3 regions of the Paenibacillus sp. JZ16 genome follow, and region 3 is predicted to be linked to each of the others. Evidence: riboswitches for the same ligand, from Rfam matches in the RefSeq annotation. Region 3 holds a riboswitch; each other region holds the start of a gene.
The links. A riboswitch is a leader RNA that binds a small molecule or an ion and turns the genes downstream of it on or off. The one in region 3 is predicted to bind thiamine pyrophosphate.
Positions count from the first base shown of each region.

Region 1: it holds a riboswitch for thiamine pyrophosphate, as region 3 does, so the genes downstream of both, BJP58_RS22930 (ABC transporter substrate-binding protein) here and BJP58_RS09090 (YkoF family thiamine/hydroxymethylpyrimidine-binding protein) in region 3, are expected to answer to the same signal.
Region 2: it holds a riboswitch for thiamine pyrophosphate, as region 3 does, so the genes downstream of both, BJP58_RS14820 (ECF transporter S component) here and BJP58_RS09090 (YkoF family thiamine/hydroxymethylpyrimidine-binding protein) in region 3, are expected to answer to the same signal.

Region 1 is NZ_CP017659.1:5,088,982-5,094,214, reverse strand. It holds gene BJP58_RS22940 (GGDEF domain-containing protein) at 1-781, opposite strand, end outside; gene BJP58_RS22935 (VOC family protein) at 1,014-1,397, shown strand; TPP riboswitch at 1,569-1,680, shown strand; gene BJP58_RS22930 (ABC transporter substrate-binding protein) at 1,794-2,825, shown strand; gene BJP58_RS22925 (MTH1187 family thiamine-binding protein) at 2,918-3,211, shown strand; gene BJP58_RS22920 (ABC transporter permease) at 3,208-3,963, shown strand; gene BJP58_RS22915 (ABC transporter ATP-binding protein) at 4,017-4,850, shown strand; gene BJP58_RS22910 (TatD family hydrolase) at 4,930-5,233, shown strand, end outside.
Region 2 is NZ_CP017659.1:3,259,255-3,264,487, forward strand. It holds gene BJP58_RS14800 (DMT family transporter) at 1-107, opposite strand, end outside; gene BJP58_RS14805 (TetR/AcrR family transcriptional regulator) at 112-681, opposite strand; gene BJP58_RS14810 (energy-coupling factor transporter transmembrane component T family protein) at 874-1,680, opposite strand; gene BJP58_RS14815 (ABC transporter ATP-binding protein) at 1,677-3,353, opposite strand; gene BJP58_RS14820 (ECF transporter S component) at 3,346-3,975, opposite strand; TPP riboswitch at 4,066-4,178, opposite strand; gene asd (archaetidylserine decarboxylase) at 4,343-5,206, shown strand; gene BJP58_RS14830 (SDR family oxidoreductase) at 5,227-5,233, opposite strand, start outside.
Region 3 is NZ_CP017659.1:2,029,277-2,034,509, forward strand. It holds gene BJP58_RS09085 (nitroreductase family protein) at 213-815, shown strand; TPP riboswitch at 1,001-1,103, shown strand; gene BJP58_RS09090 (YkoF family thiamine/hydroxymethylpyrimidine-binding protein) at 1,188-1,793, shown strand; gene BJP58_RS09095 (YjcZ family sporulation protein) at 1,866-1,964, opposite strand; gene BJP58_RS09100 (nucleotidyltransferase domain-containing protein) at 2,082-2,780, opposite strand; gene BJP58_RS09105 (class I SAM-dependent methyltransferase) at 2,940-3,647, shown strand; gene BJP58_RS09110 (methyl-accepting chemotaxis protein) at 3,832-5,082, shown strand.

The DNA.
Region 1 (5,233 bases), 3.1 Mb from region 3:
CCCGCTCGCCAACGGATGGTTTACGGGAATTAGGAGCGGACTGCCCACCTGCGAAACTAATGAATAATACCGATATCGTATAGAGTGGATACAGATAGGAACGAACCTCGATACCCATCAGATCAACGAGATAGATGTACAGGACATCTCCGGCAATATATGCGCTTCCGCCTAGACATAACAGAATGGCCGCCCTTTTCCCTAACAGTCCGGTATTAAAATACAACACCAGCGTAAAAAAAATAAGTACCATTGCGCACAGGGGATACAGCATGTCCACCCAAAGGTTTCCCCATACTGCCTCATGGGCCAGACCCTGAAGCTCAGGCTTGATGAAATATTCCCACCCTACTGTCATGACGGCTATGCCAACAATCACGATATCCAGCATAAACCGGAGCCCCCGAAACGAACCTTGAACATGCCGGAATAAATAAATGAGAGAACTTGCGAACAGAATGAGTTCAAGTCCCCAGAATAAGTGGGTTAGGATCGGCGAGAAAGCGCTCTCTTTTTCAAACCAAACATAACAAGCGTGAATGATTCGTGCCGCTGCATCCCCCATTAATCCGAGACTCACAATAAGCCAAAACCTGCGAAGATGAACCTCATAACGCCGACTAATCCGCATTAAATAAACGGAGGCGGCTGCAGGAGGAATAATGACTAGAACACGCTGAAGCGATAAAGCCACAGGCATCCACAGAGCAATCATGATCTGAATGAATGCATATATCATGGCGAGTCGAATCCACAGATGATCTGCTGGAGTTGGACTCATAAGCATTCCTCCTCGGCCAAAGGGTAAGCTGGATCACTTTCATATGTTAGGTCTTTTGAATTAATCTTTCTATTTCTCACGATACTTTTTACCCACCCAAAAGTAAAGATGAGGAAATGAAAGAAAAATCATCTGTATCAGCCCTGCATGAACACAACTCCCACTTGACGTATAGGGATTATGTGATAATATTTCAGTCATATCTCATATGGATCGGAAAGGGTGTTGAACCATGTCACAGAAACGATTAGATCATGTTGGTATTGTTGTCCGGGACCTAGAAGCTACAATCGCCTTCTATACATCCGTAGTCGGACTAGAACTAAAGGATCGCCTGACCCATACGAATGGCGTCATCCAGCTGGCGTTCCTCGGATTTAACGGCAGCAACGAGACGGAAGTCGAGCTTATTCAGGGATACAGCGACACGCTGCCAGCGGAGGGCACCGTTCATCATTTTGCAGTCAGCACGGATAACATTGAAGAGGAATATGCCCGGGTTCAAGGACTTGACGTTCCTCACTTGGACGAGGAGATCGTGACGCTCCCGAATGGTTTCCGTTATTTCTTCGTGCATGGTCCCGAAGGGGAATGGATTGAGTTCTTCCAGCGCTAACCTCAATATAGAAGCCTTATTCAAATCCTTTATTCCGTGAAAGGTTCATAGGATTAATTAATCCTTCCCATGGCAAGTGTTCTGAGCAAAGACCTGCCTCGTTCGCGCTCCTTCGAACTAGACAGGTCTGGTGTGTTAGGACTATAATAGCGGATGTAATGATCAAAACTTCATAAATACCGGGGGAGCTGGGATATAGCCGGCTGAGAGTGTATCCGATATGATACTGACCCTTACACCTGATCTGGGTAATGCCAGCGTAGGAAGCCCATGTTTGCGGCAGCTATTTATTTGCCGTGGTATACACTTACGCCGTCATGCGTCCTGATATCATCAGGGCGTTTTTTTGTGGAGTTGCGAGGTAATAGAAAGAGAACTTAAAGGAGAGAAGAAACGATGAAGAAGGGAAGATGGATTCCGCTGCTTCTCGCTTGCGTCCTGCTGATGGTCGCGTCCGGATGCGGCACAAGCGGACAGAACAAAAAGACAGGTGCCGAAGGCGAAGGCAGTCAGACTTCCGGGAAACTCCGTGACGTGCAGCTGATGCTCGATTGGTCCGCCAATACGAATCACACCGGCCTGTATGCAGCGAAGGAGCTTGGGTATTATGAGGAAGAAGGGCTTAATGTCCAGATCGTCCAGCCGGGAGCAGGCGGAACGGATACGCTGGTCGCATCCGGAAACGTGCCGTTTGGCATCAGTTATCAGGAAGGCGTAACGCTGGCCAGAACCCAAGGCTTGCCGCTCGTTTCCATTGCAGCGATCATTCAGCATAATACGTCCGGCTTTGCCGCCCCCAAGGACAAAGGCATCGTGAAGGCAGGCGATTTTGAAGGAAAATCCTATGGCGGCTGGGGCTCGCCTGTGGAGGAGGCCGTCATGAAATCCATCATGGAGATCGATGGCGCCGATGTCAGCAAGGTGAATATGGTCAATATGGGCGATGCCGATTATTTTACGGCCGTCAAACGCGACATTGATTTTGCCTGGATCTTCTATGCTTGGACGGGGATTGAAGCCGAGCTTCGCAATGAACCGCTTGACATGATTTATGTGAAGGACTACTCCGAGCAGCTTGATTATTACACACCAGTGATCGTGACGAACGAGAAGCTGATCCAGGAAGACCCCGAGCTTATCAAAGCGTTCATGCGGGCGACTTCAAAAGGATATGACTATGCGATTCAACATCCTGAAGATGCGGCAGCTCTGCTTACGAAGGCGGTTCCTGACCTCGATGCCGAACTGGTTCTCGCCAGCCAGAAATGGCTGAGCCCCCGTTATCAGGATGATGCATCCCGCTGGGGCGAACAGAAAGCCGAAGTATGGTCGGGATATGCAGACTGGATGTTTGAGCGTAAGCTGCTGGAGAAGGAACTTGACGCGGACCGCGCATTCACCAATGATTTTTTACCGGAGCAGCCATAAGGTTATTTTTATTTAATAAGAAGAAAGTCGGCCTTTGCAAAAGGCTGCCTTTCTTCCAATACATTATAGCTTGCACGAAAGGATGAGTTTACATGGCGAATACACTTTTGAGCATTCAAGTGATACCGAGAACGCCAAACGGGGCCGACAGCATCCCTTATGTAGATGAAGCGATTAAGGTCATTCAGGAATCAGGCGTGAAATACGAGGTTCATGCACTCGAAACGACCATGGAAGGAGAGCTCGCCGAGCTGCTCAAGATCGTGGAGCGCATGCATGAAGCGCTGGTGAATGCGGGAAGTCCCAGCATCATATCCCAAGTCAAAATCGCCCATCATCCCAGCGGCATCAGCATGGATAAGCTGACTGAGAAATACCGTCCATGAGAAGCTGGTGGAGTTCGGTTTGGCCGCCCGTTGTGGCGGTCCTCTTCTTTTTGGTGGTATGGCAGGCCGCAGTATCTATATTCGACATTGAACCTTTTATTCTGCCTGCGCCGACGGCCATCGGGCATGAGGCCGTTACCGGAGCTTCCGGTCTCTTCCAGCATACAGCGGCCACCCTGCAATTAACCTTGGTCGGATTTATGATCGGTACGGCGATTGGCCTAGTCATCTCGCTGGCACTGCACATGGTGCCTTTTCTCAAAACCGCTCTTTATCCACTTCTTATTCTTAGCCAGAATGTGCCGACAATCGCCCTAGCCCCGCTTCTCATGATTTGGTTCGGCTTCGGCATGCTGCCCAAGGTTATCGTGATTACGCTGGTCTGCTTCTTCCCCGTCGCTGTTGCGGCCTTGGACGGACTGGCCCGTACTGACCGAACCATGATGAATTACATGCAGATGGCGGGGGCTACCTCTTGGCAAATTTTCAGAAAGCTGGAGCTGCCGCATGCCCTTCCCTCCATCTTCTCCGGGATTCGAATTGCGGCCACCTATTCGGTCATGGGTGCGGTTATCGGGGAATGGATCGGCTCGGACCGGGGAATCGGTTACTACATGATGCTGCAAAAATCCGGCTACCGCACGGATCGGGTGTTTGTTGCCATCCTGGTCATCGTCCTGCTCAGCCTGCTGATGGTGCTGCTGATCACTCTGCTGGAGAAGCGGCTCATCCGCTGGAATCGAAAAGGTTGAGTCCCCGTGAATAGACGTAACGAATCTTATATGATAGGAGGCCATTTGTCGATATGACACATCAAGTACCCCTGACGGTCCAGGACGGGGCTGACCCGTCGGCTGCGTCGGTCTCAACCGCACCTGCCCTCGAGGTTCGCAGCCTTCGAAAAACCTTCCGCGACCGGCGCAGCGAAGTGCATGTGCTGGATGGCCTTTCGCTTCAAGTACAACCCGGGGAATTCGTCTCCTTAATCGGTCCCTCAGGCAGCGGAAAGAGCACCCTCTTCCATATCATTGGGGGGTTAACAGCTCCGGATGCAGGCTCTGTCCTCATGGACGGTCAGGACGTGACCGGGGAAAAAGGCCGCATCGCCTATATGCCTCAACAGCCGGCCCTATTCCCTTGGCGTACGGTGGAGGACAATGTGCTCCTTCCCGAGGAGCTGAGAGGCACCTCGAAAGCCGCTGCCAGGGAACATGCCCGCAGCTGGATGGAACGCGCCGGACTCAGCGGCTTCGAAAAGGCCTATCCGCACACCCTCTCTGGCGGAATGCAGCAGCGGGCGGCTTTTCTTCGCGCACTGATGAGTCCGCAGGAAGTTATGTGCCTGGACGAACCGTTCAGTGCATTGGATGCGTTAACGCGCAGCGATATGCAGCGCTGGCTGCTCGATATCTGGGAGGATACGCGCCGTTCGGTGCTGATGATTACCCATCATATCGAGGAGGCGCTGCTCCTCTCGGACAGTATCTATATCCTATCAGCACGGCCCGGAACCATCTTGAAACGGGTAGAAGTCCCTTTCTCCCGCCCGCGCCGGGAAAACATCCTGATGGATCCGTCCTTCATCGCATTAAAAACCGAAATTTCCGCCATCATGCGGGAAGAACAGCACAAGCGCTGACCGATGAAGGCCAGCGTAATACATACATCCATGATGGGCAAAGCGCTTCGTGGAAGCTTGCAAGCGAGGAGATGTAACCATGAAATCATTCATGCAGAATGAAGCGAATTCCCCCCTGATCGACACTCATATTCATCTGGACAGTTATTCGTTATCCGATCAACAAGCAATTCTCGCGGACATCCGCCATCATGAGGTTCAATCCGTCATCTCTGTCTCCATGCATCTGACTTCCTGCAAGCGAAACCTGGAGCTGGCCAGGCAGTACGGACTGATGGTGCGGCCGGCTTTCGGTTATCATCCGGAGCAGCCCCTCCCTTCCTCTGACGAAACCGAAGGGCTGCTGGATTGGATGGCAGAGCATGCCGATGAGATGGTTGCCG
Region 2 (5,233 bases), 1.2 Mb from region 3:
ACCAGCAGCACGCTGGGCAGCGGTTTGCTGAACCCCTCCGACAGCTTCATGTTCAGCGTCCCCGCCACTTCAAACAGAATAGCCAAACTTAAATAGAACCAATGCATAATCTCAAGACTCCTCCCGTTTCTCTGCAGCAATCCCGAATAGCAGGATGTCCATAACGGACTGCAGCAGCTCCCCCAGCGGCAATTGATGCTTCACCGTCGCCCTCGAATCGTAAATCTGATGGAGCGATCCGAGATACAGATCGATGAACAGCGGCATATGAATCCGTTTGATGCTTCCCTCGGCCATGCCCCGCTCCATCAGCTCGGTGACAATGCCCCATTCCTCTCGGAAAAAGGTGTCCAGCTTCTCCCATTGCGCATAATGCGTGCGCTTCAGATCCGGCAGCATCCCCAAATCCATCTGCTCCATCTCCTGGGGCAGACAGATTAGAATCTGGTGTATCTTCTCCAGAACGGTAAGCCCCGCATCCGCCGCAATTTCACGTTCGCGCTGCTGGATGTGCCGGATCATCCCGTCAATGATATGTTCAACAATCTCTTCCTTGGATGAGAAGTGCTCATAGATCGTCCGTTTACTAATGGCAAGGACGCGGGCCAGATCACTGACCGTAAACGTAAATCCTTGCCGCTGAATTAAGCGGATCGTTTCATTCAATATTCGCTCGCGCAAGTGAACTAACTCCCCTTCTGGTACCATAAATACTATTCTGGTACCATCAGTATTATAACGCCTCGATCAGCATGAAATCCAGACATGATTTTTTAAATATAACGGGGAAGAAGTTAGCTTAACTTTAAATCTCATAACAAAAAAAGCCCGCTTACGTAACGTAAGCAGACTCTTTTTGCTTTCACCAACCCTTTAATCAAACCGCACGTCGCCAATGCCGAACCATGGAAAATATCCGGATGCGGCATAAGCGAAAGCGGCGGCAACTGCAAGCAATCCGATAACCAGAAGATCATAGCGCGAATAACGCGACGGGTAATAATACGTTCGGGACTTCGCCTGATCGCCGTCGAATTGCTTGGCCTCCATCGCGGCGGCCACCCGATGGGCCCGGCGGATGCTCTGTGCCAGCAGCGGCACCACATACAATCCTGCGCGGTTCACCATGCCGCGAATCCCGCGAATCGGGCGGACTCCTCGTACCTTCAAGGCTTGGCGGCGAATCACATATTCCTCCCATACCATTGGCAGCAGCCGGATTGAAGCCATGAAGCTGTAAGCATACTTGGGCGCCAGCCGCAGCTTCTGCATCAGGCTGTAGAATAAATCCACCGAGGACGTTGTGGTCACGAGCAGCAGCCCCTCCGAGGCAAAGGCAATTCCCTTAAAGCCCAAATGCAGCCCCCGGTAGAAGCTTTCTTCCGATACCCGGAACAACCCCCACTCCCACCAGATCGTCTCTCCCTTACCGAACAGCATCATGGAAGAGGCGGACGATATGAAGGCAAGCAGAAACGGAATGAAGAACAACAGCATTTTCCACGGCTTCACCCCGCTGAGCACCACGAGACAGACCATAAAGATGAACGCCTGATACAAAACAAAATCAAGATCATGGGTTAACACCGTCATGAAAAACAGCGCACAGATCAGACCCAGCTTCACCACCGGATTCGCCCGGTGCAGCCAAGTGATCCGCACGGGATTCCATATGTTCATGCGTTCACCCCCGTGAGGCGATGATCGGCCGCGGCTAAGGTACCCCGGGGGTCGGCAGCGCCGTTTGCTCCCTTAGCCGCCTGCCGGGATTCAATCCCGCCAGACCAGCGCGGGGAAGGCATGCTCGAGGTCAGCTGTCCCTCCCGTATTTCCCATATATGCGTGGCGACCCGCTGCGCGATCTCCATTTCATGCGTCACCATGAGAATGGCGGTTCCCGCACGACGCAGCTTCTCGCACATCTCCAGAATCGCGAATGTATTCCGCGCATCCTGTCCGAAGGTCGGCTCATCCAGAAGCAGGACGGACGGCTGTCTTGCCATGGCCGTAGCCACGCTCAAGCGGCGCTTTTGGCCTGTCGACAGCTGGTACGGATGCCTGGCCTCCAAGCCATTCAATCCAAAACGTTCAAGACAGCGCTCGGCCTGCGCCTTCGCTTCCTCCGGCGGCACATGATCCACCAGCAGCGAGTAAACCACCTCATCGCCGATGCGCTCCGTCAGGAATTGAAGCTCCGGATTCTGAAACACGAATCCGATTTGGCGCAGCTGCTGCTCTCTCTTCTTCCGCACCTTCCTGCGTTTGCCTTGAATGACCTCTTCCCCGCAGAGCATATAGGTCCCTTCGGCGCGAAGCAGCCCCATCAAACTGAGCAGCAGCGAGCTTTTACCTGCTCCGTTCGGCCCTACCACCGCAATGAATTGTCCCGGAAACACCTCGGCCGAAGGGAGGTTGATGACCGGTTTATCCCATCTCATTCCCCTGAAATTCGCCAGTTGAATGACAGACTCCCCACGTTGAGCATACGGCGGAGCAGCCTCATGCAGGAGATTACCGCGCTCATCGCCAAGCGCATCAACCGGAGCAAACAGCTCTCTGCCCGCCCGGGTCTGCGCATAATCTTCCCATACGCCGGGATACCAGATTCCATAGGCTTGGAGTTCCCGCTCGAATTCTGCGAATATCGCTGCCGGAGGACCTTCGCCCAGAATCACGCCATCCGGGCTGAACAGCACGACACGATCCACGTATCTGGCCATTTCTTCGATCCGGTGCTCCACGATGATCAGTGTCCGCCCTTCCGATACGGCCTTCACCGCCGACCAGATTTGCTCCCTTCCTTCCGGGTCGAGCAAGGCAGATGGCTCGTCAAGGAACAGCACCTCCGGCTCCAGCAGCAGAGCCGAAGCCAGCGCTAACCTTTGCTTCATGCCTTGGGACAAATGCCCGATCGGCATATGAAGCTCCTCAAGATCAAGACCCACCTCGCGGAGGGCCGCTTGCATCCGCTCCTTCATCTCATCGCGCGGGACACTTAGATTTTCCAGTACGAAAGCCAGCTCTTCATCCACGTACGGCATGCAGAACTGGGTATCCGGATCTTGAAATACATACCCCCAAGAGCGCGGAACCAGCTGCGACTCGCATTTCATCGGCACCTCCGTTGCGCGGGGAATCATCCCGCTAAGCACCTGCAGCAGCGTGGATTTGCCGCAGCCGCTCGGACCGAGCAGCAGCACCTTCTCCCCGCGGACAGCCGAGAAAGAGAGGTCTTTGAACATCAGTCGCTCCTCGCCCGGATACTTCAGACGCAATCCCTCCACATACACGGCCGGTTCCGAAACCATCTCAGCGGACTGAGCCGGAACCAGGCTAACCGTGGCATTAGACATGGCGCGGATCATCCAGTGCTTCGTAATCCTTCTTCGACGCAGGACGCAGCAGGGATGTGACGCCCGTGCGGTCCAAGGCTTTAGCCAGCAAGAGCATGAGCAGGCCTGCAATGACGGCACCGCTGAGTACCCGCATACCGTATTTGGCCAGGAACATCCACGTCTGCAGGTCATCGGTATAGCTGTAATAGAAGTCCATGATCATCGATCCGATGGCTGCGCCTGCTCCGGCAATCGCCAGCGTCCACGCCGAGGTGCTCCGATAACGGAACGCCGCGAATACCAATTCTGCCCCAAGTCCTTGAATGAGGCCATACAGCAGCAGAGTCAATCCCCAGCCGCTGCCAAACAGCACTTCCACGTGGGCAGCCGCCACTTCCGCAATGATGGCCACTCCCGGCTTACGGATTAGCAAGTAAGCAAGCGTGGCTGCAGCGAACCACATTCCGTATAACAACTCATCCGCTTCAAAGAACAGCGGTTTTAACAGATTGTAAACCGAACCCCAGAAGTGATAAATGACGCCAAGCACCAGCGATACCAACACCGTCACCAAAATATCGCTTAACCGCAGCCCTTTTCGGGGCTGAACCCCCAACTTCTCTTGCATAGATGTTCCCATAACCACACATTCCCCTCTCCACCTCTATTTTTGTATAAACACAACAAAAAACCGTCTGGAAAACGCGCAGACGGAAAAATAGGCCCTATGTAGGCAGGGTCGGATATTCTCTACGCTGGCATTACCCAGTTCAGATTAACGGTCAACAGCGGATAACAGCTGCAATCTCAGCCTGATTCACTCAAGCCCCCGTATTCCCTATTCGGTTTCATGTTAATCTTAAAATACACATTCGTTCTCCAATTAGCAAGAACCTTTTTTCAAAAATGGCTATTTATTGATTTCCAGCTCATTCTATGTCAATATCAGAGTGATTGGCTTTTCCACCAACGTTTATTGCTGACACCTATGCACAAAGGAGAATGACATGGCTAAACAATTGCTGCGTCTGATGACTGAGCTGTCCTCCCGCAAGTGGCTGTCCCGAATCATGGGGCATTGTTCCCACAGCCGGCTGAGCCGTCATCTAATACCTGCATTCATACGAATTTATCAAATTCCGGCGCATGAAGCGGAGAAAGAAATCCACGAATACCGCTCACTGAACGAATTCTTTTCCCGCCGGTTAAAAATAGGCCTGCGCGCCATAGACGACACCGCCGATGCCATGGTAAGCCCCGTCGATGCCACGATTTCGGCAATGTGCGCCGTTAATGCCGGCACCATTCTGAGCGTCAAGGGACAGGATTATACCCTGAGCGAGCTGCTCGCCAAATCACCGAGAATGGAAAATTACATCAACGGTTACGCATTTGTATTGTATTTAAGCCCAACCGATTATCATCGCATTCATTCCCCGGTAACCGGTGTTCAGGCGGAAAGCGAGCATCTAAAGGGACGCGTTTACCCCGTGAACGATTTTGCGATGACCCATATCCGGCACGTGCTCAGCCGTAATGAGCGCCTCATTACCTATATTGCGCATGAGTTCGGCGAAGTTGCCGTCGTGAAGGTCGGAGCCATGAACGTGAGCAGCATCCGTTATGCTGACGAGAACGTGAAGAAATACGAGATCGGCGATGAACTCGCGTACTTTGAATTCGGCTCTACCGTCGTGCTTCTGACAGAGAACGGCACGTTTACTCCGCGCGGTGACCTGGAACCCGGCTCCAAGGTGAAGATGGGAGAGCTGCTTGGTTTGCTACACCACACCCGTCCCCAACCAGAAAAGGGTAACGCCATTCACCTTACCAAGCTTCACCAAGCATCGCATGACAAGTTAAGGCCATGAATCATTCGCTGCATGAATGATTAACGC
Region 3 (5,233 bases):
AAATGGATAAGAAAAATTATATAAAGTCGTTGACAATTCCTCTAAGTTATATTAATATCCTAACAGAATTATTATTTCTAACTAAACGTAAGTTAGTGTGGAATAATAATTGGTTTTATGGCTAATAACGTAAAATGCATATTTGCTTGTAGTAAGGGACATCTTCTAATCAGGCGTATGCAAATTCGATTACACCAGGAGGTTTTTTTTCAATGTCTAAAGATTTTTCAGCTGCACTCAAAAATCGCCGTTCTTATTACGGGATTAGCAAAGAATCCGTTATCTCGGACGAGCGTATTCAGGAAATCGTAAACGAAGCGGTTAAGTATACTCCGTCTTCTTTCAACTCCCAAAGTGCACGCGTCGTTGTATTGCTTGGCGAACAGCACGATAAACTGTGGAACATCACGGAAGGCATCCTGAAGGAAGTTGTTGGCGATGAAGAAGCATTCAAATCCACTGCCGACAAAATGGCTTCATTCCGCGCTGGTTACGGTACGGTACTGTTCTTCGAGGACAATAACGTCATTGCCGGGCTGCAACAAAGCTTTGCCGCTTATGCCGACAATTTCCCGGTTTGGTCCAACCAATCCAACGGCATGCTGCAATTTGTAGTATGGACATCCCTTGAAGCAGAAGGTCTGGGCGCATCCCTGCAGCACTACAACCCGCTGATCGACGAAAAAGTAAAAGCCGAATGGAACGTCCCGGAAAGCTGGAAGCTGATTGCTCAAATGCCTTTCGGTAAGCCGGTTGCTGAACCAGGCGAAAAAGAATTTGCACCGCTTGAAGATCGCGTGAAAGTATATAACTAATCAAACAGATGAAAAAAGCCGCCTCCCTAAGTTCCTGCAAATGGGACAGGCGGTTTTTTTTATAATGGGCAAAGATTGAAAAACCGATGGCAAAACGATACAATTACACAGGTAAGAACCCTCGAACTTCTACGATAACATGAAGCTCCGGGGCAAATCTTGCGGTAACCAACTACATAAGATGTTGGCTGTACTAGGGGTGCCATGTGCTGAGAGACGGCGGGCTGCCGTTAACCCTTATCACCCGATCTAGGTCATACTAGCGTGGGGAAGTGTAGCATTTATGTTTATTTCTTTTCGTAGGCATAACTGCACCTTCTTCATGGGGTGCGGTTTTTTTGCGTGGACTTATATAATGGGGAGGAAATGAAAATGAATGAGCTTGTTTGCGGAACCAGCCGGATCGTCGGATGCCGGTTCTCGGTATTTCCCATGACAGACCGGTTTGTGGAGGTCATCCTGGGCGCTCTGCAATCTGTGGATGCGGGAAAGGTGTGGATTCAGACAGACGATGTGAGCACTTGTATTCGTGGACGTGCAGAGCATGTCTTTGATGTTACAAGAGCGATATTCGCCCATGCTGCGGCGAGTGGCGTGCACACTGTTTTTAATGGCACTTATTCCATTGGCTGCCCCGGAGATACGGACGCCGATGTATATATGACTGAGGATTCAACCCGCTTGAACAACGACATCGGAGAACATGCCGATATGGAGACTGCCTGCCAATTCGCTCTTTACCCCATGGGTACGGACAACTACATGGATGTCATCTACGGTGAAGTAAATCGTGCGAAGGCAGCCGGTACGTTCGCCGGAAGCGTTCATTACGCCAGCCGGTTGGACGGATCCTTATCCCGGGTGTTCGGGTCTCTTGAAGAGGCGTTTTTGTATGCGATCCAATCCGACAGCAGCCATCTGGTCATGACTGCAGTGGTGTCCGCTCACAGCCCCTCGGTTAAAGCCGCATCGAATTGAGTTCGATTGAGGCAGACAAAAGCCCGGCATGCGCCGGGCTTTTCTGTCACTACTGCCAAGAATCTTGACGGTTTAAACCCAAGCACTCAAGATGATTACGAGCAGGATAAAGAGAACCAAAATAATTCCTACTGAATTGCCATATTCACCGCCGCCATATACTCCGCTCATGAAGATCCCCTCCTGGATTTAAAGTATGCCGTGATGTAATCACACTATTATAGTATTTACCGCGCCTTGCTAGCGTCACGGCTAATGTACCTCTCTTTATCTATTGGCATCGATATTTTATTCCTCATAACCGATGAGAAGTTTCCCTCCGTACGGACGGAGCATTTCCTCGGTAAATGCCATTAGAACAGAAGGATCATCTTGGCGATACATCGCCGCGAGCGCTGTTTCCAATCGCTCTCCTAAAATTGTGTCAAAGCGGTTAAACAGGCGGAACAGCGTTTTCCCTTCACCCGTCCACTCCCGGTTCACCCTAAGTACAAAATCACAGAGAATCGCGGCTATTTTGTGCACCGTAAACCATTTTTCACCATCGCTTCGGGGACTCTTCAAGTCCAGCATGTACTCGGTTAGCACATAACGGTAGTCGTTAATATCGGTTATCGTCAAGGGCAGAGGTCCGTAATCCAAATCGCTTTGGGCTTCCGTCCGCACCTCTTCCCCCTCGGGCATAAGGCGCAACACCGTCCCTTCTGCGATCATCCGCTGAAATGACGGATTCGCCGCGATCACTCCCTCGTCAAAATATTCGCGATAGGAGGATAAAGACAATATAAAGATTTCCGCGATCCATCCATGCGCCTCTATCGTCCTCCTGCTGAAATCATGACCCTCTCGTTCAAGGACCATAATGTCCAAATCGGATTGTTCATTATATTCGCCTCTGCTCGCGCTGCCGCCAAGCACGGCAAGCAAACAGTCGGGATAATCGTGTTGAATGACGCGTTCCGCTGCCTCTACCGGTTCCATCCTCATGACGTTTCCTCCATTATGACTCTGATCCTCCCGAAAAAAGGGCTCAAAATATCTAATTCAGCTAAAACCCTAAACGTACCTGAATCATATGGTAAATAAACGATTACCCTCATGTTGATGACAAGGGAAGAAGGGATAGATGAGATGAACTACATTCATATGCTCTCTAAATTAGGCATGGGCAGTGCCCACCCGGGAGGATTCGAGGCAACCCTCAGAATGCTGAAGAATTATCCCATTCAACCGGGCAGCCGCATTCTGGAGGTGGGGTGCGGAACTGGCAGAACCGCATGCCATCTTTCGGAGATGGGGTATCAAGTGACAGCTATTGATCTGAACGAAAATATGATCAAAAAAGCACGAGCACGAGCCGAAGCGATGGAAATCGACGTGCAGTTCCATCAAGCCGATGTATGCGCATTGCCTTTCGAGGACAATCAATTTGATCTGATCATGGCCGAGTCTGTTACCGTATTTACGGATACTTCGAAGTCGCTGCCCGAATATTACCGCGTTCTGGATCGCGGAGGCGTCCTGCTGGACAGAGAATTACTGCTAGATAAGCCCATGCCGGAAGCAAAGCTTCAGGAACTGCTCGAATTCTTCGGAATACCTAATCTGATGATGAGAGAAGAATGGGAGGAATCCCTCTTGGCTTGCGGGTTTAAACAGGAAGAAATTCTGGAGTACAATCACTTCAATGAGCAGTTAAAGGAAGAGCAGACACGTCATCTGGATACATTTGAACAGCGCGATAAAGGACTCCTGTTCGATGTTGCGCTCTGGGAAACGCTGTTCAAGCATGATCGCATGATTCTGGATAATACCGATTATCTCGCTTCCGCCTTATTCCGGGCAGTAAAATAGAACCTTTTCACATCTGTGCATCAAGTGGGGATTCGCATATTTGCTACGTATCCCCTCTCTTTCCTCATTTTCAGTTCTTTCGACCTAATCCAACACTTTTTGTCAATTCGTTCTATCTAGTTTTGCCCGTCGATGCTATAATCATGGTAAATATATCCTATGTTGTTGAGGAGGACTCATTCTTATGGCATGGTTCAACAGACTCCCTATTTCACGAAAAATTACTGCAGCCTGTTTTCTCATTGCCACTTTGTTTGCGGTTCCAATGCTGCTTGCGTTTATTCTAATGGGTAAAGCAATCATTGGCGTGGTCATCGTGGTGGTACTAACAGGTCTTACTTTTCCTCTTTCTCGTCTTATTGAGAAAACGCTTACTAACTCCTTTGCGGAAATCTCCAGCGTTTCTGCCAAAATCGCTAAAGGCGACTTCACCTTCCAGGTAGAAGAGGTTGGGGGCATGAACGATCTAAGCAGAACATTCAACAGCATGGTGGACAAGCTTCGTAAAATACTGCAGGAAACCTCGGATATTACGCGTCAGGTCATGACCTCAAGCTCCAATATCTCGATTAAAAACCAGGAGCTCATTCAAGTGATGAATCAAGTCTCCTTATCTTCCAATGAGCTGGCCGTCGGGGCTAACGAAATTTCGGAAGACGTAGCCGAAATGACACATTCCATTGGCGAGATCGAGGAGAAGGTCAGCAACTATACGCATTCAACCCAGGAAATGAATACCCGTTCGATCGAAACGCTGGGACTGGTAGAGCAAGGAAGGGACTCCGTCGCCAAGCAGTCCGCAGGAATGCAGCGTAATATTGACGCAACGGCCAAAGTCGCGGAGTCCATTGATGCACTGGCCCGGAGTGCCAGAGGAATTACCCAGATCACGGAGACGATCTCGGAACTTGCCGATCAGACCAACTTGTTATCCTTGAACGCATCCATTGAAGCGGCAAGAGCAGGCGAGCACGGCGCCGGCTTTGCCGTTGTCGCCCAAGAGGTGCGTAAATTGGCCGAAGAATCCACGTCATCAACACGGGAAGTATTCAATCTCGTACGGAGCATCGAATCGGACGTGAAACATGCCACCCAGAACATTAAAATTAATGAAGAGGTCGTCAGGCAGCAAACCGAAATGATCCGTGAAGCTGAGCTGGTGTTCATGGAGATTGTAAACAGTGTGCAGTATATTTCGGAACAGATCGCCGCTTTCTCCAAGGAGAGCGAATCCATGCTCGAAAGTGCGAAGAGCATTTCTTCCGCGATTCAGAATATATCGGCAATCACGCAGCAATCCGCCGCGGGAACGGAGCAGGTGTCGGCATCCATGAATGAAGGCATCTCATCGATCCAGAAGATGGCCGAGGAAGCGGAAGCAATGAATAATGCCGTTTTCCGGCTGCAAAAAACGATCAACATTTTCAAATTTTAAGTAAGGTACACGCTACATAATGTATACGCGCTTTCGAAGCGGCAACGAGCCGAAATGCAAAAAATGGCTGTGCTAGGATAACATCCTGAGCACAGCCATTCTTCATTGGACACATTTTCGAGTATGACGAACCGTCCGTCAAGTGAGCAAA